2 regions of the Streptomyces sp. NPDC091209 genome follow, and region 1 is predicted to be linked to the other one. Evidence: riboswitches for the same ligand, from Rfam matches in the RefSeq annotation. Region 1 holds a riboswitch; the other holds the start of a gene.
What was found. Region 1 has a riboswitch for cyclic di-AMP ahead of ACIQRL_RS37060 (M23 family metallopeptidase). Riboswitches for the same ligand answer to the same signal wherever they lie in the genome.
Positions count from the first base shown of each region.

Region 2: it holds a riboswitch for cyclic di-AMP, as region 1 does, so the genes downstream of both, ACIQRL_RS10080 (M23 family metallopeptidase) here and ACIQRL_RS37060 (M23 family metallopeptidase) in region 1, are expected to answer to the same signal.

Region 1 is NZ_JBIVVR010000019.1:22,660-27,590, forward strand. Features, by position in the region: gene ACIQRL_RS37045 (GNAT family N-acetyltransferase) at 1-652, opposite strand, end outside; gene ACIQRL_RS37050 (HPr family phosphocarrier protein) at 829-1,110, shown strand; gene ACIQRL_RS37055 (GntR family transcriptional regulator) at 1,336-2,028, opposite strand; gene ACIQRL_RS37060 (M23 family metallopeptidase) at 2,225-2,989, opposite strand; cyclic di-AMP (ydaO/yuaA leader) riboswitch at 3,002-3,162, opposite strand; gene ACIQRL_RS37065 (M16 family metallopeptidase) at 3,379-4,767, opposite strand; gene ACIQRL_RS37070 (M16 family metallopeptidase) at 4,764-4,931, opposite strand, start outside.
Region 2 is NZ_JBIVVR010000002.1:679,471-684,401, forward strand. Features, by position in the region: gene ACIQRL_RS10065 (dihydrofolate reductase family protein) at 1-919, shown strand, start outside; tRNA gene ACIQRL_RS10070 (tRNA-Met) at 1,091-1,164, shown strand; gene ACIQRL_RS10075 (PP2C family protein-serine/threonine phosphatase) at 1,373-2,563, shown strand; cyclic di-AMP (ydaO/yuaA leader) riboswitch at 2,867-3,025, shown strand; gene ACIQRL_RS10080 (M23 family metallopeptidase) at 3,037-4,050, shown strand; gene ACIQRL_RS10085 (aldo/keto reductase) at 4,219-4,931, shown strand, end outside.

The DNA of each region.
Region 1 (4,931 bases):
TGACGGCCACCGAGCCGGGGGCGAGCAGCCGCTGCACGGACCGGGCCTCGGCGCGCTGCTCCCGGGCGCGCTGCACGGCCAGGGACCGGTCGGTGGGTTCGAGGTCGAACTCCAGGCGTACGACACCGTCCTCGAAGCTGCGCTTCTGGGTGTATCCGGCGTCCGTGAACACCTTGATCATCTTGTTGTTGGCGGGCAGCACCTCGGCGGCGAAGCGGCGGATGTCCCGCTCGCGGGCCACGGCCGCGATGTGTTCCAGCAGCGCCGAGGCGACGCCACGGCCCTGGTGGGCGTCCTGCACGAGGAAGGCGACCTCGGCCTCGTCCGCGGGCGCGGAGGCGGGCATCCCGTCGGCGTCGATGCGGTCGTAGCGCACGGTGGCGATGAACTCGCCGCCCACCGTGACCGCGAGGCCCACCCGGTCCACGAAGTCGTGGTGGGTGAACCGGTGGACGTCCTTGGCGGACAGCCGCGGATAGGGCGCGAAGAAGCGGTAGTACTTCGACTCGTCGGACACCTGCTCGTAGAAGCTGACCAGGCGCTCGGCGTCGTCGACGGTGATGGGCCTGATGCGTGCGGTGCCGCCGTCGCGCAGCACCACGTCGGCCTCCCAGTGGGCTGGGTACTCGTGCCGGTCCGACGAGGTCTGCATGGGGCCCAGAGTACGGCTCGCGTACGACAACGGCGCGAGGCAGTCTGAGGGTGACGGACGCTGCCGCGGGGCCGCGGACCGGCACCGCGGCGGGCGGAACCGGGGACCGTCCGGGCATGCCTCACGATATGGAACACTGGTCTAGACAACCTGGAACACCCGAAGGGCAGCATCACATGGCTGAGCGCCGCGTCAACGTCGGCTGGACCGAGGGCCTCCACGCCCGCCCCGCCTCCATCTTCGTCCGGGCCACCACGGCCTCCGGCATCCCCGTGACGATCGCCAAGTCCGACGGCAACCCCGTCAACGCGGCCTCCATGCTCGCGGTCCTCGGCCTGGGCGCCCAGGGCGGCGAGGAGATCGTCCTCGCGTCGGACTCCGAGGGCGCGGACGCGGCTCTCGACCGTCTGGCGAAGCTGGTCGCCGAGGGGCTCGACGAGCTCCCCGAGACCGTCTGAGCCCACCAGACGCTCAGGACACACGCGGCCGAGCCGCGCCTCCCCTTCCCCGGGCGGCGAGGCTCGGCCGTTTTCCGCGCTCAGCTCAGGAATTCTCCCGGTGACACGTGCGGCCCTCGCGCCGCGGTCACGGAAATAGCGCGCTCCGAAATTCCGGGCACGCGAATAAAAGGGCACCAGAAATGAGCCCCTGCCGAATATCCCTCTTTGTATACGGCGCCTGTGTTAATGACGCGGGCCCGTCATGTTTACGGGATGTTGCGAACTTCTCACACGGTCCGGCCGGTCGCCGCCGGGAAAACGGAGCCGGTGCACGGCCGTCGCGCGCTCGGTGTGCAGCGCCGTGATCGCGCGGGCCCGCTCGCTGTCGCCGCGGGCGACCGCGTCGACGATGCCGCCGTGTTCCGCCCAGGACTCCGCGGGGTTGGCCGGCGCCTCCACCGAGTACATCCAGGCGATCTTGTGTCGCAGCTGGGCGAGCGTGGAGGTCAGCGCGGGACTGCCGGACGCCTGTGCGAGCGTCTCGTGGAACCAGCCGCCCAGCGAGCGCAGATCCTCGCTGTGGCCCCTCCTGGAACGCTCCTGGCCCAGCCTGACCAGGCCTCGCAGCACCTTGAGATGGGCCTCCGTACGCCGTTGGGCGGCCCGCGCGGCGCCCAGCGGTTCCAGCAGCATGCGCATCTCCAGGAGGTCCGCGGCCTCCTGCTCGGTGGGTTCCGCGACGCACGCGCCCGCGTGCCGGCGGGTGACCACGAAGCCCTCGGCCTCCAGGGTGCGCAGGGCCTCGCGCACGGGGACGCGCGAGACGCCGTAGCGCCGCGCGAGCAGTTCCTCGGTGAGCCGGCCGCCGCGCTCGTAGACACCCGCGACGATGTCGTCACGGATCGCCGTGCATACCGAGTGCGCCGGAATACGCATGACCGACCTCCGCTTTAATCCCCGCGAAACGCCATCGATTGACGCTTGTTCAGTGACTCTATTGCAGGAAGCCTGAATTTCCGATGGCGGGCCTGAATCCATGGATATTTTTTGGACAGACGGCCTCCGGAAACGATGATGCCCCGGCTCGGTGAGCCGGGGCATCGAAAGCGGTGAAGAAGCCGCGAAGCGGTCGTCAGACGTTGACTCCGTGCGAGCGCAGGTACGCGACCGGGTCGATGTCCGAGCCGTACTCCGCTGTCGTACGGGCCTCGAAGTGGAGGTGGGGTCCGGTGGTGTTGCCGGTGTCACCGGAGAGGCCGATCTGCTGCCCAGGAGTGACCGTCTGCCCCACCGACACCCCGATGGACGACAGGTGGCCGTACATGGTGTACGTGCCGTCAAGCATCTTGATCACTACTTGATTGCCGTAGGCACCGCCCCAGCCGGTCGTGACGACGGTGCCGGAGCCGACGGAGTGGACCGAGGTGCCGTACGCGGCATGGAAGTCGACGCCGGTGTGGCTTCCCGAGGACCAGAGGCTGCTGCTGGCCTGGTAGCCGGTGGAGACGTACGAACCGGTGATCGGGATGACGAACATGTTCAGGCGCTTGCGCTCGGCCTCACGGGCGGCGCGCTCCTTGGCCTCGCGGGACTTCGCGGCCTGCTCGGCGGCGTGCTTGCGCGCGGTCTGCTCGGCCTGCTTCCGCGCGGCAGCCTCCTCGGCGGCGCGCTGCTGCGCGAAGGCCTGGGCGTCGATCTGGTCGGCGACCGAGTCGCCGAGCGTGACGGCCTGGGTCAGCCCGGTCTGCTCGACGGAGGCTTCCGCGGCGAACGCGGGCGCGGCCAGGGTTCCGATCACACCGGTGGTGGTGAGCGCCGCCACCCCGACGGCGGTCGTGGTGGTGCTGTGCACCCGGCTCGGACGACGATGCTTGCCGGTGCCACAGGAGAACGCCATGTAGGGGCTGATCCTTTCCTTCCCTCTCGCCTACCGGGTTAGCTGACGGGTTCGGAGCAGGAAGGTCTCCTACGGACCCCCTCCGGGGAGGGCGTCCGATTCACCCCAGGGACTACGTGTGGGTCCCCGGCTCCCCTGACTCGCGCCATAGGGGGACTCGGCGATGACTGTCCGGTTGCCGCGGGCGCGGCGCACTGCGTGACGAACAGTCGGACCGACGCTAAACGGGGCATCATTCGAACAACAAACGGATCACGATTTTTGTAACGCATCCCACAGGGCAGAAGGGCAACGCCCGTACGAACACGGACATCTTGGGAGCGGTGTCCGGGAAAAAAGAAGGCCCTGACGACTCTTCAGTCACCAGGGCCTCCTCGGTCGCAGGGGCTCTACTCGGCGGCCACCACGCTGACTTCACCGATTCCGAGGGCCCTGACGGGCTCCTCGATCTGCGCCGCGTCGCCCACCAGAACGGTCACCAGACGGTCCATCGGGAACGCGCTCACGGCGGCCGCGGTGGCCTCCACGGTGCCGGTGGCGGCCAGTTGCTGATAGAGCGTCGCCTGATAGTCGTCCGGCAGGTACTGCTCGACCTGGTCCGCGAGCGTGCTCGCGACGGCCGCCGCCGTCTCGAACTTGAGGGGCGCGACACCCACCAGGTTCTGCACGGCCACATCGCGCTCCGTGTCGGTCAGCCCCTCGGCCGCCAGGGTGCGCAGCACCTTCCACAGGTCGTCGAGCGCAGGACCCGTGTTCGGGGTGTCCACCGAGCCGCTGATGGCGAGCATCGCGATGCCCGTGCCGTCCGGCGCGGAGCGCAGGACCTGGCCGAACGCCCGTACGCCGTAGGTGTAGCCCTTCTCCTCGCGCAGGACGCGGTCCAGGCGCGAGGTGAGGGTGCCGCCGAGGCAGTAGGTGCCGAGCACCTGGGCGGGCCACACGCGGTCGTGCCGGTCGGCGCCGACCCGGCCGATGAGCAGCTGGGTCTGGACGGCCCCGGGGCGGTCGACGATGATCACGCGGCCGGTGTCGTCGGCGCTCACCGGCGGCACGGGACGCGGCTCGGCGGACGAACCGGTCCAGGAGCCGAGCGTGTCGCCGAGCAGCTCGTCGAGGTCGACACCGGTCAGGTCGCCGACGACGACCGCGGTGGCCGTGGCGGGACGTACGTGCCTCTCGTAGAAGGCGCGTACGGCCGCCGAGTCGATGCTCTGGACGGTCTCCTCGGTGCCCTGGCGCGGGCGCGACATGCGCACGCTCGCCGGGAACAGTTCCTTGGAGAGCTCCTTGGCGGCACGACGGGCCGGGTTGGCCGTCTCGTGCGGGATCTCGTCGAGCCGGTTGCGCACCAGCCGCTCGACCTCGCTGTCCGCGAACGCGGGGGCCCGCAGGGCGTCGGAGAGCAGGCCCAGGGCCTTGGCCAGGCGCGAGACGGGCACTTCGAGGGACAGCCGTACGCCGGGGTGGTCGGCGTGCGCGTCGAGCGTGGCTCCGCAGCGCTCCAGTTCGGCGGCGAAGTCCTCGGCCGAGTGCTTGTCGGTGCCCTCGGAGAAGGCGCGCGCCATGATCGTGGCGATGCCGTCCAGACCCGCGGGCTCGGCCTCCAGCGGCGCGGCGAGGATGACCTCGACGGCGACGACCTGCTGGCCGGGGCGATGGCAGCGCAGCACGGTCAGGCCGTTGTCCAGGGTGCCGCGCTCGGGGGCGGGGAACGCCCACGGCTTGGGCCGGCCGCCCTGCGGCTGCGGGTGGAAGTCCATGGTGGCGAGATCGGTCACTTCGCCGCCTCCTCGTCGGTCTCGTCGGCGGAGTCAGCCGCGTCGGCGGCTTCGGCGGTGGTCGGCTCGTAGACGAGCACCGCGCGGTTGTCGGGGCGCAGGCGGGCCTTGGCGGCCTCCTGGACCTCCTCCGCCGTGACGTCGAGGACGCGCTGCACGGCGGT
Region 2 (4,931 bases), on a different contig from region 1:
CGGCGGCCGCCCCGAGTACCCGCTGAAAGTCACCGTCAGCGGGTCCGGCGACCTCGACCCGCGGGCGCAGTTCTGGCACACGGGCGGGGAGAAGGTCGTCTACACGACGGACCGGGGCGCGCCGAGGGCTGCCGCCCTGCTGCACGGCCTCGTCGGCGTCGACGTCGTGCCGACCGGACCCGAACTCGACTGGCGTGTGCTGCTGGAACACCTTCACGACGTACGGGGTGTGCGCCGCCTCATGGTCGAAGGGGGCGGCAAGGTCCACACCCAGCTCGTCCGCGAGGGACTCGCCGACGAGCTGCAGCTGGCCGTCGCCCCTCTCTTCGTCGGGCAGCCGGACGCGCCGCGGCTGTTCGGACCCGGGGCGTATCCCCTGGGCCGCATGCGGCTGGCGGAGACCCGGCCCGTCGGGGACGTCGTGCTCATCCGGTACGTCCCCACGGCGCCCGGCACGGGACCGCTCGCCGCCGCGGCGGACCGGCGCTGGCTGGAGCTCGCCTGCGAGCTGGCGGCGCTGTGCCCGCCCTCGAAGACCGCGTTCAGCGTGGGCGCCGTGGTGGTCGCTGCCGACGGGACCGAGCTGGCCCGGGGCCACTCCCGCGAGGGCGACGACCCCGTCGTGCACGCCGAGGAGGCCGCCCTCGCCAAGATCGATCCGGCCGATCCGCGGCTGGCCGCCGCCACCGTCTACAGCAGCCTCGAACCGTGCGCGCACCGCGCCTCCCGGCCCACGCCGTGCGCCCGGCTCATCCTCGACGCCGGGGTGCGACGGGTGGTCACCGCCTGGCGCGAGCCCGACACCTTCGTCACGGACGCCGACGGGAACGGGCTGCTCGCCGCCGCGGGCGCCGAGGTCGTCGTCCTCCCCGAGTACGCCGACCGGGCCAAGGCCCCCAACCGGCATCTGCCGGGCTAAGGGCTGTCCCGTAATCCCCGGCGGGCCCGGATGCCGTACTCGGCAGGTGACGGCCGGGGGCCCGTCGGCGCCGCTGAAGGGGCGTGGCCGAAGGCCGCCGCCGCGGCTGAAGGGGTGCGTTTAAACGGGTGTGCTGGGGGTCCCGCGGATGGCGTACACTGGTCTTAACGACGCGGGGTGGAGCAGCTCGGTAGCTCGCTGGGCTCATAACCCAGAGGTCGCAGGTTCAAATCCTGTCCCCGCTACTCAAGGCCAAGGGCCGGAACTCGGATTCACGAGTTCCGGCCCTTGGTGTTTGTCCCGACTGGTTCTCGCGACGGCTCCACCGGCCGGTTCTGCGGGCCGGTTCTCCAGGCCGGACAGTCGGCCCGGTTTCCTCCGGGACCATCGGCGCCGTCCCCCGGTCGGGCCACACCGGTCGCCCGCCGCGCGCGCTCCGGGTCTTCTGGACGGGTGGGGCAGCCAGGAGGTGAGCAGCGGACCGGAGAAGTCCCTGACCCGGCAGCCGGACCGTCGCCCGGTGTCCGCGGACCCGGGAGTGCCACGCCGTCCGGTCCGGCGGCAGCGGCGCCCCGCAGGATCTCCTTCGCGCGCGCCTTCGTCCGGGCCCTGCCCGCGCTGCTGATCGTCACCGGGATCTTCTACGACTACTTCACCCCGGGTGACTACACCGCGGCTCCCTTCTTCACGGCCGCGCCCCTGGTCGCCGCGCCGCTCTACTCGCAGCGCGGCACCGTCCTCACCGGCGTCCTCGCCGTCGGCGCGGTCCTCGTGGTCCACTGCGTGCTCGGCATCGTCCTGCAGGTCGACGCGGTCACCGAAACGGTCACGGTGACGACGGCCGCCGTCCTCGCCGTCCTCATCAACATCCTGGTCCGGCGCGGCGACGAACGGCTCGCCTCCGTCCGGGAGATCGCCGAGTTCGCGCAGCGCGCCGTGCTGCCCGAGCCCGAGGCGCGCATCGACGGCCTCGATGTCGCGGCCCGCTACGAGGCGGCACAGGAGGACGCGTTCATCGGCGGGGACCTGTACGCGGTGCAGGACTCCCCGTACGGCGTGCGGCTGGTCGTCGGCGACGTACGGGGGAAGGGGATGACCGCCGTGGCGGCCGTCGCCGTGGTGGTCGGCGCGTTCCGGGAGGCGGCCGAGCAGGAGGCGACCCTGGAGGCGGTCGCGGGGCGTCTGGAGCGGGCGCTGACGCGCGCGGGCACCCGGCGCGACAGCATCGACGCGTTCGAGGGGTTCACCACCGCCGTCCTCGCGGAGATTCCGCACGACAAGGACGTCGTCCGCGTCGTCAACCGAGGACATCCGCCGCCCCTGCTCCTGCATCCCGACGGCACGCTCGTCACCCTCGCCGCCGAGTCCTTCGCGCTGCCCCTCGGCATGGGCGAACTGGGCGCCTGGCCCGACCCGGCGGTCCAGGGACGCTTTCCGCGCGGGTCCACGCTGCTCCTGTACACGGACGGTCTGTCCGAGGCCCGCGATCCGCGCGGAACGTTCTACGATCCGGCCGCGTGGCTCGCCGGACGGGTCTTTCCCGGCCCCGACGCACTGCTGGCCGCCCTCTCCGAGGCGGTCCGCCGGCATGCGGGCGGCGCATTGACGGACGACATGGCACTGCTCGCCGTCCGGCATTTTTGACGCGTGCCCGTGAGGCGATTTCCGAGAGGTCGGGAAACCCTTCGCGTACAACGCCCGCGGCCTTTTCGGACATCGTCACGAGCGGTGATCGGACCGTGTCCCTCCGCATAGCGACTGATGCACCGTCAAGTGAATCCGTGTCGACGAGGTTGGACCAACTCGCCCGTCTTTCATCGCTCATGACCCCAAAGTCCTGGCCAAAAGCCGTTAATGATCAGTCGGAACATCTTGGAATTCGGTGCCTGGGTCTATTAACGTTCGATAACGCAGCGCGGTCGTTACAGCCGTCACAAGAGGTGGCTCCGTGCGTACGCGCCGAATCCCGCAAGGGAACCGGGGAACCAACAACTTGGGGTGAATCGAGCGTATTTCCGCCGTGGAAGCACGGTGGCCGTACGCGCGTAGGAGACCTTCCTGCTCCGAACCCGTCAGCTAACCCGGTAGGCGGCAAGGAAGGAAAGGAGTGCGCCCACGTGGCGTCCAACCGGCCCGCTCAGCCGACCTCGTTCGCGCCGAATGACGCGCAGGCCTTCGGCCATGGCAAGGACGAGGGACCCTGGGAGGAGTGGAATCCCACCGAGGATTCCGTTCTTCCGATCCGCGGCCGGCACCGCACGGGCAAGCAGCGCGGCGGAGGACTCGCCCGCAGTTCCACGGTTCTCGGCGTCGGTGTCATAGCCGCCGTCGGTGGCGGTGGTATCGCCAGCGCCGCGCCGGGCAAGCCGCCCGTCTCGATCTCGCTGCCCGACCTGGCCTCGGTCACCCACTCCGCCGAAGCCCTGATCTCGCACGGCGGATCCAGCACCCCCAAGGGCTCCACGACTCCGCTCACCAGCGTAGGCCTGACCAGCGCCGACACGGCCCAGGGCGCGACGGACGCCGGCGAGGCGCTGCGCGCCCGGATCATGCAGCAGGCCCAGTCGCAGCAGGCGCACGCCGACAGCACCACGCAGCAGGCCGCCCTGTCCGCCGTCGTGAAGAAGAAGGCGGACGACGCCGAGGCCAAGGCCGACGCGGCGAAGAAGAAGGCGGCGGAGGCGGCCAAGGCGAAGGCCGAGACCGAGCGCCTCGCCGAGCTCGCCAAGAGCTACACGCTGCCGACCTCCTCGTACACCCTGACCTCGCGCTTCGGCGAGGCCGGCGCCCTGTGGTCCTCCGGCTACCACACGGGACTCGACTTCGCGGCGCCCACCGGCACGCTCATCAAGGCGATCCACAGCGGCACCGTCACCGAGGCCGGCTGGGCCGGCTCGTACGGCTACCGCACGATCCTCACCCTCGACGACGGTACGGAACTCTGGTTCTGCCACCAGTCCTCGATCAGCGTCAGCGTGGGCCAGAAGGTCGCCACGGGCGATGTCATCGGGCGCGTGGGCGCGACGGGCAATGTCACCGGGCCGCACCTGCACCTCGAAGTGCACCCCGGCGGCGCCGCCACCCCCATCGACCCGATGGCGTGGCTCCAGAGCAGGGGTCTCAACCCCTGATCCGTGTCCTCCCTGATCTCCGGCGGTCCTGACGTCCACCCCCCCGACGTCAGGGCCGTCGGTCAGGCAGGTGCGGGCGCTGCGGGCACCTGCCGGGCCGGGACGAGTGCGGACCGGGCCGGGACGAGTGCGGAATACGTGCATCCGGCAGGGGCGTTGATCCCGTACATGACTTCTCTTCGCAAGCTCGGTTCGTCCGACCTCGAGGTCTTCCCGCTCTCCCTCGGCGGCAACGTCTTCGGCTGGACGGCCGACGAGACCCGGTCCTTCGCCGTGCTCGACGCCTACGCGGCCGCCGGCGGCAACTTCCTCGACACGGCCGACTCCTACTCGGCGTGGATCGAGGGCAACGAGGGCGGCGAGTCCGAGACCATCATCGGCAAGTGGCTGAAGAGCCGAGGCAACCGCGCGGACATCGTCGTCGCCACCAAGGTCAGCCAGCACCCCGCGTACCCTGGGCTGTCCGGTGCCAACATCAAGGCCGCGGCCGACGCGTCGCTGCGCCGCCTGGGCACCGACCACATCGACCTCTACTACACGCACTTCGACAAGCCGGAGGTGCCGGTCGACGAGATCATCGGGGCCCTCGACGAGCTGGTGACGGCCGGCAAGGTGCGGCACATCGCGGCCTCCAACATCTCGCCGGAGCGGCTCCAGGAGTCCCTGGAGTTCTCCGACCGCGAGGGTCTCGCGCGCTATGTCGCGCTCCAGCCGCAGTACAACCTGGTCTCGCGCGACACCTACGAGGGCCCTCTGCGGGACGTCGCCTCCCGGGCCGGTCTGGCCGCGGTCCCGTACTACGGGCTCGCCTCCGGTTTCCTCACCGGCAAGTACCGCCCCGGCACGACGGTCGACTCGCCCCGGGCGGCGGGTGCGGCCAA